Regions from separate parts of the Streptomyces sp. NBC_00887 genome, predicted to be linked through region 3. Evidence: riboswitches for the same ligand, from Rfam matches in the RefSeq annotation. Region 3 holds a riboswitch; each other region holds the start of a gene.
What was found. Region 3 has a riboswitch for S-adenosylmethionine ahead of OG844_RS35760 (aminotransferase class V-fold PLP-dependent enzyme). Riboswitches for the same ligand answer to the same signal wherever they lie in the genome.
Positions count from the first base shown of each region.

Region 1: linked by a shared signal. The riboswitch ahead of OG844_RS09850 (aminotransferase class V-fold PLP-dependent enzyme) and the one ahead of OG844_RS35760 (aminotransferase class V-fold PLP-dependent enzyme) in region 3 are both predicted to bind S-adenosylmethionine.
Region 2: linked by a shared signal. The riboswitch ahead of OG844_RS15095 (hypothetical protein) and the one ahead of OG844_RS35760 (aminotransferase class V-fold PLP-dependent enzyme) in region 3 are both predicted to bind S-adenosylmethionine.
Region 4: linked by a shared signal. The riboswitch ahead of thrC (threonine synthase) and the one ahead of OG844_RS35760 (aminotransferase class V-fold PLP-dependent enzyme) in region 3 are both predicted to bind S-adenosylmethionine.

Region 1 covers NZ_CP108788.1:2,158,816-2,162,065, forward strand. Annotated here, with positions in the region: gene OG844_RS09850 (aminotransferase class V-fold PLP-dependent enzyme) at 1-1,116, opposite strand, end outside; SAM riboswitch class IV at 1,290-1,406, opposite strand; gene trpD (anthranilate phosphoribosyltransferase) at 1,491-2,555, opposite strand; gene OG844_RS09860 (cytochrome bc complex cytochrome b subunit) at 2,678-3,250, opposite strand, start outside.
Region 2 covers NZ_CP108788.1:3,314,267-3,317,516, reverse strand. Annotated here, with positions in the region: gene OG844_RS15100 (cytochrome P450) at 1-1,044, shown strand, start outside; SAM riboswitch class IV at 1,169-1,279, shown strand; gene OG844_RS15095 (hypothetical protein) at 1,329-1,739, shown strand; gene OG844_RS15090 (arabinan endo-1,5-alpha-L-arabinosidase) at 2,016-2,999, shown strand; gene OG844_RS15085 (family 43 glycosylhydrolase) at 2,981-3,250, shown strand, end outside.
Region 3 covers NZ_CP108788.1:7,842,746-7,845,995, forward strand. Annotated here, with positions in the region: gene OG844_RS35750 (cytochrome bc complex cytochrome b subunit) at 1-276, shown strand, start outside; gene trpD (anthranilate phosphoribosyltransferase) at 399-1,463, shown strand; SAM riboswitch class IV at 1,548-1,664, shown strand; gene OG844_RS35760 (aminotransferase class V-fold PLP-dependent enzyme) at 1,838-3,214, shown strand.
Region 4 covers NZ_CP108788.1:5,441,022-5,444,271, reverse strand. Annotated here, with positions in the region: gene OG844_RS24845 (trehalose-6-phosphate synthase) at 1-392, opposite strand, end outside; gene OG844_RS24840 (glucosyl-3-phosphoglycerate synthase) at 449-1,399, opposite strand; SAM riboswitch class I at 1,553-1,680, shown strand; gene thrC (threonine synthase) at 1,698-2,993, shown strand; gene OG844_RS24830 (MoaD/ThiS family protein) at 3,021-3,250, shown strand, end outside.

The sequences.
Region 1 (3,250 bases), 5.7 Mb from region 3:
GTCGCGGACCCCGATGCCGTACTCCGCGGAGAGCGCCGCGGCGAAGTGCGAGCTGTTCCAGCCCTCGACCACGAAGGAGATGACGCCGACCCTCGGGGCGTCGTCGCCGAACAGGGAGAGCACCTTGACCGCGGGGACCTCGGCCAGGCCTTCACGGACCCGGGTGACGAGCTGCTGCTCGCGGGCGACGAGCTGCTCGAACCCGGCCTCGGTCAGGGCCTTGCAGGCGGCGGCGATGGAGTAGACGCCGATCACGTTGGGCGATCCGGCCTCGTGCCGGGCAGCCGTGGTGTGCCACTCCACGTCGACGCCACCGTCGGCGCGCCGGGCAACCTTCCGGGAGGCGCCGCCGCCCGCGAGATACGGCTCCGCGTCCCGCAGCCAGTCGGCCCGGCCGGCGAGGACGCCCGAGCCGAACGGCGCGTACAGCTTGTGCCCGGAGAAGGCGAGCCAGTCGACGTCCAGTTCCGCGATGTCCACCGGGTGATGGGGTGCCAGCTGCGCGGCGTCGAGGACGATCCGGGCACCGTGCGCGTGGGCGGCGGCGGCCAGTTCCTTCACCGGCCACAGCTCTCCGGTGACGTTCGACGCGCCCGTCACACAGACCAGTGCGGGGCCGTAGGGGTCGCGGTCGGCCAGCGCACGCTCCAGCGTCACGACTGCCTCGGCAGGGGTCCTGGGGGCGTCGAGGAAGGTCACCCGGGCGTCGCGCCAGGGAAGCAGCGAGGCATGGTGCTCGGTCTCGAACACGAACACCTGGCAGTCCGCGGGAAGTGCTGCGGCAAGCAGGTTGAGGGAGTCCGTCGTCGAGCGGGTGAAGACCACCTGGTCCTCGGCACGGCAGCCGAGGAACTCCGCGACGGTGACGCGGCTGCTCTCGAAGAGGTCCGTGGAGAGCTGCGAGAGGTAGCCGGCGCCGCGGTGCACGCTGCCGTAGTACGGGGCGTAGGCGGCCACGTCGTCCCACACGCGCTGCAGGGCCGGGGCGCTCGCCGCGTAGTCGAGGGCGGCATAGGTGACTTCGCCGCCCGTAACCAGCGGAACGGTGACATCGGCTCCCAGAACCGGCAGCGGGGCACAAATGGACTGATCGGCGGCAGCGGTGGAGACAGACATGGCGAACTCCCGTAACAGGCAGGCGAAATCCCGGCGCCGGCAGATACGCGGCAGCGCAGGGGAAGGAGAAAAGGGTGCGCGGAAGAGGGCGTTGGGCCCTATCGCATTCGCTTGCTCACAAGAGGCTCCCTGGGGACCAGGACCCCGGGGGATGGCATTCACAGATGCCTAGGGGCCCGCGCTTGCCACAGACCTCGCTGCCTGCGGCCTGGTCTTCACCCGGGGCACCCCGCCACGGACGGAGGGTTGCCGGACAGCGAGCCGGGGCTTATTCGCTGTCACTCATGACCTGCGCAGCATCTTGCCATACGTGACCACATGCGCAAGGGCGCAGTCCGCGATCCGGACTGCGCCCCGCCCCACACGTCCTTGCTTCATGCGTTGCTGGCGGCCACCCAGCGCTCCAGCGCCCGCTTGGCGGCACCCGAGTCGATCGATTCCGCGGCCCTCGCGATCCCCGCCGCGATCTGCTCGTCGAGCGTGCCCTCGCCCGGGTCGAGCGCCACCAGCGCGGCAGCGGAGTTGAGGAGCACCGCGTCGCGTACGGGACCTGCCTCCCCGTCCAGCATCCGCCGGGCGACGTCCGCGTTGAAGGAGGCGTCGGCACCGCGCAGCGCCGAGACCGGCACCAGGTCCAGGCCGACGTCCCGCGGGTCGAACGCCTCCTCGCGCACGGCACCGTCCCGGACGATCCAGACCCGGGAGGTCGCCGTGGTGGTCAGCTCGTCGAGGCCGTCGTCGCCCCGGAAGACCAGCGCCGAACTACCCCGGTCGGCGAGCACACCCGCGACGATCGGCGCCATCCTGAGGTCGGCGACGCCGACGGCCTGGGAGCGCACCCGGGCCGGATTGGTGAGCGGGCCCAGGATGTTGAAGGTGGTCGGCGTGCCGAGCTCCTTGCGGGCCCTCGCCGCGTGCCGCAGGGCCGGGTGGAACTTCACCGCGAAGCAGAAGGTGATGCCCGCTTCCTCGGCGACCCGGACGACGCCCTGCGGGGTCAGCTCGAGGTTGACGCCGAGCTTCTCGAGCACGTCGGAGGCCCCGCTCGACGAGGAGGAGGCGCGGTTGCCGTGCTTGACGACCTTGGCGCCGGTCCCGGCGACGACGATCGCCGACATGGTGGAGATGTTGACCGTCTTGGCCAGGTCGCCGCCGGTGCCCACGATGTCGACCGTGCGGCCGGGCACCTGGATGGTGTGGGCGTGCTCGTACATGGTGCGTACGAGTCCGGTGACCTCGTCGACGGTCTCGCCCTTGGCACGCAGTGCGATCACGAAGCCGGCGATCTGCACGTCGGTGGCCTCGCCGCTCATGATGCGGTCCATGGCCCACGCGGTGTCCTCGGCCGTCAGGCTCTCGCCGCGCAGGAGGGGCATCAGCACGCCGGGCCACGAACGGTCCGCCACGCTGTCGCCGCCGTCCGGGGTCACAACGTTCATGGTCCGCTCCTGGGGTCCACAGCCGATAGAAGGATCCCCCCACCCTATCCAGCCCCGGGGACAGCGAAGAGCCCCGTCCATCGAATGGACGGGGCTCCCGCTGTGGCGATCAGCTCAGGTGATCAGTGGTGGCCGTGGCCGCTGGTGATCTCCTTGTACTCCTCGGCGGAGGGCTTGGCGATCTGGCTCTGCTCGCCGTAGTAGCTCTTGCTGAGCTTGGCCCGCAGCTTCTGCAGCGCCGAAGGCTTGCGCTCGACACCGTTCTCGTCGACCGTCGGGCCGATCTCGACCGGCTTGTACTGCTCGTGCGCGGTGAGCGTGTGCAGCTGGCCCTGACTGAGCGGCTCGTGGATCTCGACGAACTCACCGTGCGGCAGGCGCTTGATGGTGCCGGACTCGCGTCCGTGCAGCACCTTGTCCCTGTCGCGGCGCTGGAGGCCGAGGCAGATCCGCTTCGTCACGATGAACGCGATGACCGGGCCGACGAAGATGAAGATCCGGACGAACCACGAGATGGCGTTCAGCGACAGGTGGAAGTGCGTGGCCCACAGGTCGTTTCCACCACCGATGAAGACGATGACGTACTCGGTGATCCATGCGACACCGAAGGCCGTACGGGTCGGGGCGTTGCGCGGGCGGTCCAGGATGTGGTGCTCGCGCTTGTCCCCGGTGACCCAGGACTCGATGAAGGGGTA
Region 2 (3,250 bases), 4.5 Mb from region 3:
GACCTGGACGCCTGGGGGCTGTGGAGGAGCGGTGAGGTCACCCACGCGTGGCCCCTGATCGGAATGATCGACGCCGGTCGCTCCATGTTCACGGTCGACGGCGGCGAGCACCGGAGGCTGCGGACGAAGACCTCCCAGGCGCTCACCCCGCGTCGGCTCGAGGCGGTCCGCCCCGCCATCGAGAAGTTCACCGAAGAGCTCCTCGACGCCCTCGCCGAGCAGGGCAAGGACGGGGTCGTCGATCTCAAGGCCGTCTTCGCCCAGCCGCTGCCGATGCGGGTCGTCGGGCTGCTGATGGGGGTGGACGAGGACCAGTTCCCGATGCTGACGAAGCAGTACAAGGCCTTCTTCTCCATGCTCACCCCGCAGGAGGAGCGCCTGGCGCTGCTGCGTGAACTGGACGTCTTCTACACGGACCTCGTACGCGAGAAGACAGCGCGGGCCACCGACGACCTCACCAGCGCCCTGATCCTGGCCGACGAGGGAGGCGAGCCCCTCACCGAGGAGGAGGTCGTCGGCAACCTCAAGGCCATGGTGGCCGCCGGGCACGAGACCACGATCGGGCTCATCCTCAACGCCGTACGCGCACTGCTCGCCCACCCCGACCAGCTGCGGATGGTGCTGGACGGGGAGATTTCGTGGGAGACGGTCGTCGAGGAGACGCTGCGCTGGGACACGCCCACCACGCACCTGCTGATGCGTTTCGCCACCGAGGACATCCAGGTCGGCGACCAGGTGATCGCCGAGGGAGAGGGCGTCGTCATCTCCTACCGGGTCATCGGACGCGATGCCGAACAGCACGGCGACGACGCCGACTCCTTCGACATCACCCGTCCGACACCGATCCGGCACATGACCTTCGGCCACGGCCCCCACATCTGCCCCGGTGCCGCGCTGTCACGGGTGGAGGCCGGCATCGCACTCCCCGCCCTCTTCGCGCGCTTCCCCGCGCTCAGGCTCGCGATACCGGACGACGAGATCCGCAAGCTGCCGGTGATGACGCAGAACGACATGGAGGCCTTCCCCGTCCTGCTGCACGGCTGAGGCGGGTCGGACCAGGAGAACCTGCGCGAGGGCGTGGACGCGTACGGGCGGGAGGCATCGCGCCCGTACGCGGGGGTGGTGTGCGAACCCCGACGCCCTCACGGCTCCTGTTACGCTTTTGACGGGTCATGAGTTCCAGTGGAAAGCCCCGGCTCGCTGGACGGCACCCCGCTCCGCTGCGGGTGCTCCGGGTGACGACCCGCTCCGCGCGGCACCGTGCGGGGAACAGCGGACCACCGGGGACAGGCCCCCGGGGTCCAGGACCCCGGAAGGCGACAACGGCCATGCTCCCTCACCTCATTCACCACGACGCCTGCGTGCGCTACGCGCCCGGCCACCACGTGCACTGGATCCACGCCAAGAAGTGCGTACAGGAACCCGGCCAGGCCGTGGAACTCCTGCTGACCGCGGGCGATGTCCGCGACGACGGATGGCTGGTTCTGCGCGCGGCCTTCGAACACCCCGGCGGCCTGCCCGAGGTGTGGACGCACGCTCCCGCCGATCTGCGGGAGTTGCTCACGGGCCACCGCGGGCGCGTGTACTGGCTGCCGCGCTGGCACGCGCTGCGCTTCGTCGGCCTCGGCGGTGAGGCGACCGGCCTCGTGAACGTGGGAACCGAGGGCGGTCCGCTGTGCGCGACGAGCGCACCCGATCCGCAGCACACGGGTCGCGGGGACCTCACCTACGGGCTGTAGCCAACCAGCTCCAGGAACAGGTGCGTTCGGCCGGTACCGCCCGATCCGGGCGGGCCGGTCCGTTCGTGATACCGGACAGAGTCCGGGTTTTCGTCGAATGCGCGCTCAATCCGTTGACGCAAGGTGCGTTCGATTCTACGGTCCCGTCCTGGCCGCCCGTCCGAAGTTACGAGCGTCGTTCGGCACGTCGAACAGATCAATGTCATGCGCATGGCAACCTCCTGGCCCTCGGTGACGACTGCCGGGTACCCCGACACGACCGAAGAAGGTCTCCTGATGAGCCGCATCCCGACAAGAATTCCGCGAAGGGCCCTCGCCGCCCTGCCCGCCGCACTCCTGCTGGCGCTCGTGCCGACGAGCGCGTCCGCGTACCCCAACCCCGGTGTCGTCAAGGGCGACATCGTCGTCCACGACCCCACCATGATCCGGAGCACGTCCGGCCAGTACCTGCTCTACTCCACCGGAGAGGGCCTCCAGCTCCGCACCTCCACCGACCGCACCGCCTTCGGCCGGTCGGGCAACGCCTTCACGACGAAGCCGAGCTGGTGGAAGAACTACTCCTCCGCGTCGGACCCGTGGGCCCCGGACATCTCCTACCGCGGCGGCAAGTACCTGATGTACTACGCCGTTTCGTCCTTCGGGTCGAACACGTCGGCCATCGGCCTCGCGGCCTCCACGACCGGCCAGGCGGGCAGCTGGAGCGACTACGGGATCGTCTACACCTCGAACTCGTCGAGCGACTACAACGCCATCGACCCCAACCTCTTCGTGGACGACGACGGCAAGTGGTGGCTGTCCTTCGGCTCCTGGTGGACCGGGATCAAGATGATCCGCGTCGACCCGTCGACCGGCAAGCAGTACGCCGGAGACACCGCACGCCGCTCGCTCGCCTCCCGCCCCACCGGTACCAAGGCGGTCGAGGCGCCCTCCATCGTGAAGCGCAACGGCTACTACTACCTCTTCGCCTCGTACGACACCTGCTGCGCGGGGACCAGCTCCACCTACAAGATCAAGGTGGGCCGGGCGACGAGCGTCACCGGGCCCTACTACGACCGCAACGGCGTGAACATGCGCAGCAACGGCGGCACCCCGGTCATGGAGTCCCACGGCCGGTACATCGGCCCCGGCGGCCAGTCGATCCTCGCCGACTCCGACGGTGACCTGCTCGTCTACCACTACTACGACGGCCAGGACAACGGCACCCCGAAGCTCGGCGTCAACCTACTGAACTGGAGCAGCGGATGGCCCGTCGCCTACTGACCCTGCTGAGCGCCCTCCTGCTGGCCCTCGCGCTGGGGCAGCCGGCCTCCACGCAGGCGGCACCGTCCGAGACCTCCTCCGTGCAGGCCGCCGAGGGGCGTCCGTACACCAATCCCGTCAAGGCGCAGAAGGGAGCCGACCCCTGGATCTCGTACCACGACGGCAACTACTACCTGGTGGCGACGAGTTGGACCGACGTCATCACCATGCGCAAGTCGCCGACCCTCGCCGGGCTCGCGACCGCGCCGAGC
Region 3 (3,250 bases):
GAGTCCGGCACCATCAAGCGCCTGCCGCACGGTGAGTTCGTCGAGATCCACGAGCCGCTCAGTCAGGGCCAGCTGCACACGCTCACCGCGCACGAGCAGTACAAGCCGGTCGAGATCGGCCCGACGGTCGACGAGAACGGTGTCGAGCGCAAGCCTTCGGCGCTGCAGAAGCTGCGGGCCAAGCTCAGCAAGAGCTACTACGGCGAGCAGAGCCAGATCGCCAAGCCCTCCGCCGAGGAGTACAAGGAGATCACCAGCGGCCACGGCCACCACTGATCACCTGAGCTGATCGCCACAGCGGGAGCCCCGTCCATTCGATGGACGGGGCTCTTCGCTGTCCCCGGGGCTGGATAGGGTGGGGGGATCCTTCTATCGGCTGTGGACCCCAGGAGCGGACCATGAACGTTGTGACCCCGGACGGCGGCGACAGCGTGGCGGACCGTTCGTGGCCCGGCGTGCTGATGCCCCTCCTGCGCGGCGAGAGCCTGACGGCCGAGGACACCGCGTGGGCCATGGACCGCATCATGAGCGGCGAGGCCACCGACGTGCAGATCGCCGGCTTCGTGATCGCACTGCGTGCCAAGGGCGAGACCGTCGACGAGGTCACCGGACTCGTACGCACCATGTACGAGCACGCCCACACCATCCAGGTGCCCGGCCGCACGGTCGACATCGTGGGCACCGGCGGCGACCTGGCCAAGACGGTCAACATCTCCACCATGTCGGCGATCGTCGTCGCCGGGACCGGCGCCAAGGTCGTCAAGCACGGCAACCGCGCCTCCTCCTCGTCGAGCGGGGCCTCCGACGTGCTCGAGAAGCTCGGCGTCAACCTCGAGCTGACCCCGCAGGGCGTCGTCCGGGTCGCCGAGGAAGCGGGCATCACCTTCTGCTTCGCGGTGAAGTTCCACCCGGCCCTGCGGCACGCGGCGAGGGCCCGCAAGGAGCTCGGCACGCCGACCACCTTCAACATCCTGGGCCCGCTCACCAATCCGGCCCGGGTGCGCTCCCAGGCCGTCGGCGTCGCCGACCTCAGGATGGCGCCGATCGTCGCGGGTGTGCTCGCCGACCGGGGTAGTTCGGCGCTGGTCTTCCGGGGCGACGACGGCCTCGACGAGCTGACCACCACGGCGACCTCCCGGGTCTGGATCGTCCGGGACGGTGCCGTGCGCGAGGAGGCGTTCGACCCGCGGGACGTCGGCCTGGACCTGGTGCCGGTCTCGGCGCTGCGCGGTGCCGACGCCTCCTTCAACGCGGACGTCGCCCGGCGGATGCTGGACGGGGAGGCAGGTCCCGTACGCGACGCGGTGCTCCTCAACTCCGCTGCCGCGCTGGTGGCGCTCGACCCGGGCGAGGGCACGCTCGACGAGCAGATCGCGGCGGGGATCGCGAGGGCCGCGGAATCGATCGACTCGGGTGCCGCCAAGCGGGCGCTGGAGCGCTGGGTGGCCGCCAGCAACGCATGAAGCAAGGACGTGTGGGGCGGGGCGCAGTCCGGATCGCGGACTGCGCCCTTGCGCATGTGGTCACGTATGGCAAGATGCTGCGCAGGTCATGAGTGACAGCGAATAAGCCCCGGCTCGCTGTCCGGCAACCCTCCGTCCGTGGCGGGGTGCCCCGGGTGAAGACCAGGCCGCAGGCAGCGAGGTCTGTGGCAAGCGCGGGCCCCTAGGCATCTGTGAATGCCATCCCCCGGGGTCCTGGTCCCCAGGGAGCCTCTTGTGAGCAAGCGAATGCGATAGGGCCCAACGCCCTCTTCCGCGCACCCTTTTCTCCTTCCCCTGCGCTGCCGCGTATCTGCCGGCGCCGGGATTTCGCCTGCCTGTTACGGGAGTTCGCCATGTCTGTCTCCACCGCTGCCGCCGATCAGTCCATTTGTGCCCCGCTGCCGGTTCTGGGAGCCGATGTCACCGTTCCGCTGGTTACGGGCGGCGAAGTCACCTATGCCGCCCTCGACTACGCGGCGAGCGCCCCGGCCCTGCAGCGCGTGTGGGACGACGTGGCCGCCTACGCCCCGTACTACGGCAGCGTGCACCGCGGCGCCGGCTACCTCTCGCAGCTCTCCACGGACCTCTTCGAGAGCAGCCGCGTCACCGTCGCGGAGTTCCTCGGCTGCCGTGCCGAGGACCAGGTGGTCTTCACCCGCTCGACGACGGACTCCCTCAACCTGCTTGCCGCAGCACTTCCCGCGGACTGCCAGGTGTTCGTGTTCGAGACCGAGCACCATGCCTCGCTGCTTCCCTGGCGCGACGCCCGGGTGACCTTCCTCGACGCCCCCAGGACCCCTGCCGAGGCAGTCGTGACGCTGGAGCGTGCGCTGGCCGACCGCGACCCCTACGGCCCCGCACTGGTCTGTGTGACGGGCGCGTCGAACGTCACCGGAGAGCTGTGGCCGGTGAAGGAACTGGCCGCCGCCGCCCACGCGCACGGTGCCCGGATCGTCCTCGACGCCGCGCAGCTGGCACCCCATCACCCGGTGGACATCGCGGAACTGGACGTCGACTGGCTCGCCTTCTCCGGGCACAAGCTGTACGCGCCGTTCGGCTCGGGCGTCCTCGCCGGCCGGGCCGACTGGCTGCGGGACGCGGAGCCGTATCTCGCGGGCGGCGGCGCCTCCCGGAAGGTTGCCCGGCGCGCCGACGGTGGCGTCGACGTGGAGTGGCACACCACGGCTGCCCGGCACGAGGCCGGATCGCCCAACGTGATCGGCGTCTACTCCATCGCCGCCGCCTGCAAGGCCCTGACCGAGGCCGGGTTCGAGCAGCTCGTCGCCCGCGAGCAGCAGCTCGTCACCCGGGTCCGTGAAGGCCTGGCCGAGGTCCCCGCGGTCAAGGTGCTCTCCCTGTTCGGCGACGACGCCCCGAGGGTCGGCGTCATCTCCTTCGTGGTCGAGGGCTGGAACAGCTCGCACTTCGCCGCGGCGCTCTCCGCGGAGTACGGCATCGGGGTCCGCGACGGCCTGTTCTGCGCCCACCCGCTCGTACGGACCCTGCTGGGCAGTGAGCCGCAGGACCCGGGCGAGTGCGGCGCCCCGGACGCCGAGCCGGGCGAGCGGTCCCTCAACGCCATCCGGGTGAGCTTCGGGGCCGGTACGCCGGACGAGCACATCGAGCGGTTCCTGGGCGCGGTCCGCGAGCTGGTGGGCGCGGGTGCCCGGTGGACCTACCGCACCGAGGACGGGCGCTGCGTCCCCGACAGGGGTGCTGCGCAGGTCTGACCCGGCCGCGTACGGCTTCGGCCGGGGACGGGAGGC
Region 4 (3,250 bases), 2.4 Mb from region 3:
AGGGCCTCGGCGAAGGCGCGGTTGTACGCCTCGAACGACGCCCACTGCCGCCGGAACTCCGCGTCGAACACCGGCTCCAGCGGTGTCTGGTAGATCATGTGGTGGACGAACCAGAGCACCGAGTTGGCGATGCCGTTGTACGCGTCGTCGTGGACTCCGGCGTCGATGTCGAGCATGCGGACGCCGGGCTCCGACAGGCCTCGCCGGACCGCCTCGCGGTCGCCGTCGCCCAGGGCCGCGCACACCCACAGCTTGTCCTCGACGGCGCTCAGACCGGAGACGACGCCGCCCCCGCCGCGCTTCGAGTCGAGCGTGCCGTCCTCGCGCAGCGCGTAGGACACGGGGCCGCGGTTGGACGCGACGAGGACCTGGGCAGAGTGCTCGGAGACCATGTACCCGAACCTAGCCCGTTCGGGAAGCCGCCAAACGCGAAGCCCACCGCGAAACGTCACGCCGCGTGGCGGGACGCGTACTCCGTGATCTCCCGCATCGGCGGCCGCTCCTCGGTGTCCACCGCATGGGTGCGCGGTACGAAGCCGCTCTCGCCCCGCTCGAACTGGGTGAGTACGGGGCGCACCAGATGACCCCGGGAGAGCCGCAGCTGGGCGGTGCGGTAGATCGCCGCCGCCATGCGGCCGAGCGCCTGGCCGTCCTGGTGGCGGTGCTTGCGCACGCCGACGTCCACCTGCGCCAGCGCGTCCAGGCCCACCGTGTGCAGGGCGTCGACGAGCAGGCCCAGCTCCACTCCGTAACCGACGGGGAAGGGGAGCCGTTCGAGCAGGGAGCGGCGTACGGCGTACTCGCCGCCCAGCGGCTGGACGAAGCCGGCCAGTTGCGGCCAGTGCAGGTTGAGCAGCGGGCGTGCCACCAGTTCGGTGACCCGGCCGCCCTGGCCTGCGGCTTCTCCCAGTGGGCGGTCGTACATGGCCTTGACGAACTGGACCTCGGGGTCCGTCAGCAGGGGACCGACGATCCCGGAGACGAAGTCCGCGGAGAAGTCCTTGAGGTCGGCGTCGATGAAGCAGACGATCTCACCGCTGGTCACCAGCAGTGACCGCCACAGCACCTCGCCCTTGCCGGGTACGGCCGGTATCCGGGGGAGTATCGCGTCCCGGTGCACCACCCTGGCACCCGCCCGGCGGGCCACTTCGGCGGTGGCGTCGGTGGAACCGGAGTCGATCACCACCAGTTCGTCGACGAGCCGGACCTTCTCCATCAGCTCGCGCCGGATCTCCTCGACGATCGCTCCGACCGTCGCCTCCTCGTTCAGGGCGGGCAGGACGACGCTCACCCGGGCGCGGCGCGGATCCCTCGCGCGCGCGGCCGTGAGGCGGTCGAGCGGGCGGTCGTCGGCCGACCAGGAACGCCTGGTCAGCCAGCGTTCCACCTCTTCCAGCACGGTCGATACTCCCTGTATGTGATCCATCTCGCGGTTCGGACGACTATCTCAATCGTCCAGGGCTTCGGTTACAGTCTTGAACAACGCGGATGGCCCTCGCATGTCGGGGTCGGTCCGCGAATAAATGCCCGGATCGATGGTCCGGTGCCATAGCGCTCATCCAGAGGGACTGAGGGAACGGCCCGTTGAAGTCCCGGCAACCCCCCTGCCGACCGCGAGGTCACGGTGGGGAAGGTGCCAATTCCGTCTTGTGGCGAAATACGCCGCAAGGAAGATGAGGAGAAAGGGCTCCGCCATCATGTCTGTTCAGACAGTTGCAGCGAACACCGATTCTTCTGCCGTGGACCTTGGTTCCGCCGCAGCACTTTCCTGCCGCGAATGCGGCGAGCGTTTCGAGCTCGGTCCCATTTTCGCCTGTGCGTCCTGTTTCGGGCCGCTCGAAGTGGCGTACGACCTGCCGAGCGGCTCCCCGGAAGAGCTCAAGAAGCGCATTGCCGAAGGCCCCGACAACATCTGGCGCTATGCGCCGCTGCTGCCCGTTCCGGCCGATGTCGCGAGCAAGCCCAACATCAACCCCGGCTTCACGAAGCTGGTCAAGGCCGACAACCTCGCCCGTGAGCTGGGCGTCACCGGCGGTCTGTACGTCAAGGACGACTCCGGCAACCCGACGCACTCCTTCAAGGACCGTGTCGTCGCGATCGCCGTCGAGGCCGCCCGCGCCTTCGGATTCACCACTCTGTCCTGCTCCTCCACCGGCAACCTCGCCGGTGCGGTGGGCGCCGCGGCGGCCCGTGCCGGCTTCCGCTCGTGCGTGTTCATCCCGCACGACCTGGAGCAGGGCAAGGTCGTCATGGCCGCGGTGTACGGCGGCGAACTGGTCGGCATCGAGGGCAACTACGACGACGTCAACCGCTTCTGCTCGGAGCTCATCGGCGACCCGCTCGGTGAGGGCTGGGGCTTCGTCAACGTCAACCTCCGCCCGTACTACGGCGAGGGCTCCAAGACCCTGGCGTACGAGATCTGCGAGCAGCTCGGCTGGCAGCTGCCCGACCAGATCGTCATCCCGATCGCGTCCGGGTCGCAGCTCACGAAGATCGACAAGGGCCTGCAGGAGCTGATCAAGCTCGGCCTGGTCGAGGACAGGCCGTACAAGATCTTCGGCGCCCAGGCCGAGGGCTGCTCCCCGGTCTCCACCGCCTTCAAGGCCGGACACGACGTCGTACGGCCGCAGAAGCCGAACACGATCGCCAAGTCCCTCGCGATCGGCAACCCGGCGGACGGCCCGTACGTCCTGGACATCGCCCGGCGCACCGGCGGTGCCGTCGAGGACGTCGACGACGAGCAGGTCGTCGACGCGATCAAGCTGCTGGCCCGCACCGAGGGCATCTTCGCGGAGACCGCGGGCGGTGTGACGGTCGGTGTGACGAAGAAGCTGATCGACGCCGGTCTGCTGGACCCGACGCTGACCACCGTCATCCTGAACACCGGTGACGGCCTGAAGACGCTGGACGCCGTCGCCCCGACGACCGGCCTGTCGGCCACGATCCGGCCGAGCCTGGACGCGTTCCGCGACGCGGGCCTCGCCGCCAGCTGACCACCCGAGACCGAAGGAAGGCACCCCATGAGCGTCAAGGTCCGCATCCCCACCATCCTCCGCACCTACACGGGCGGTCAGGCCGAGGTCCCGGCCGAGGGCACGATCCTCTCCGAGGTCATCGAGTCCCTGGAGAAGAACCACCCGGGCATCGCCGCCCGCGTCCTGGACGACCAGGGCAAGCTGCGCCGCTTCGTGAACGTGTACGTCAACGACGACGACGTGCGCTTCGAGGGCGGCCTGCAGACGGCGACCCC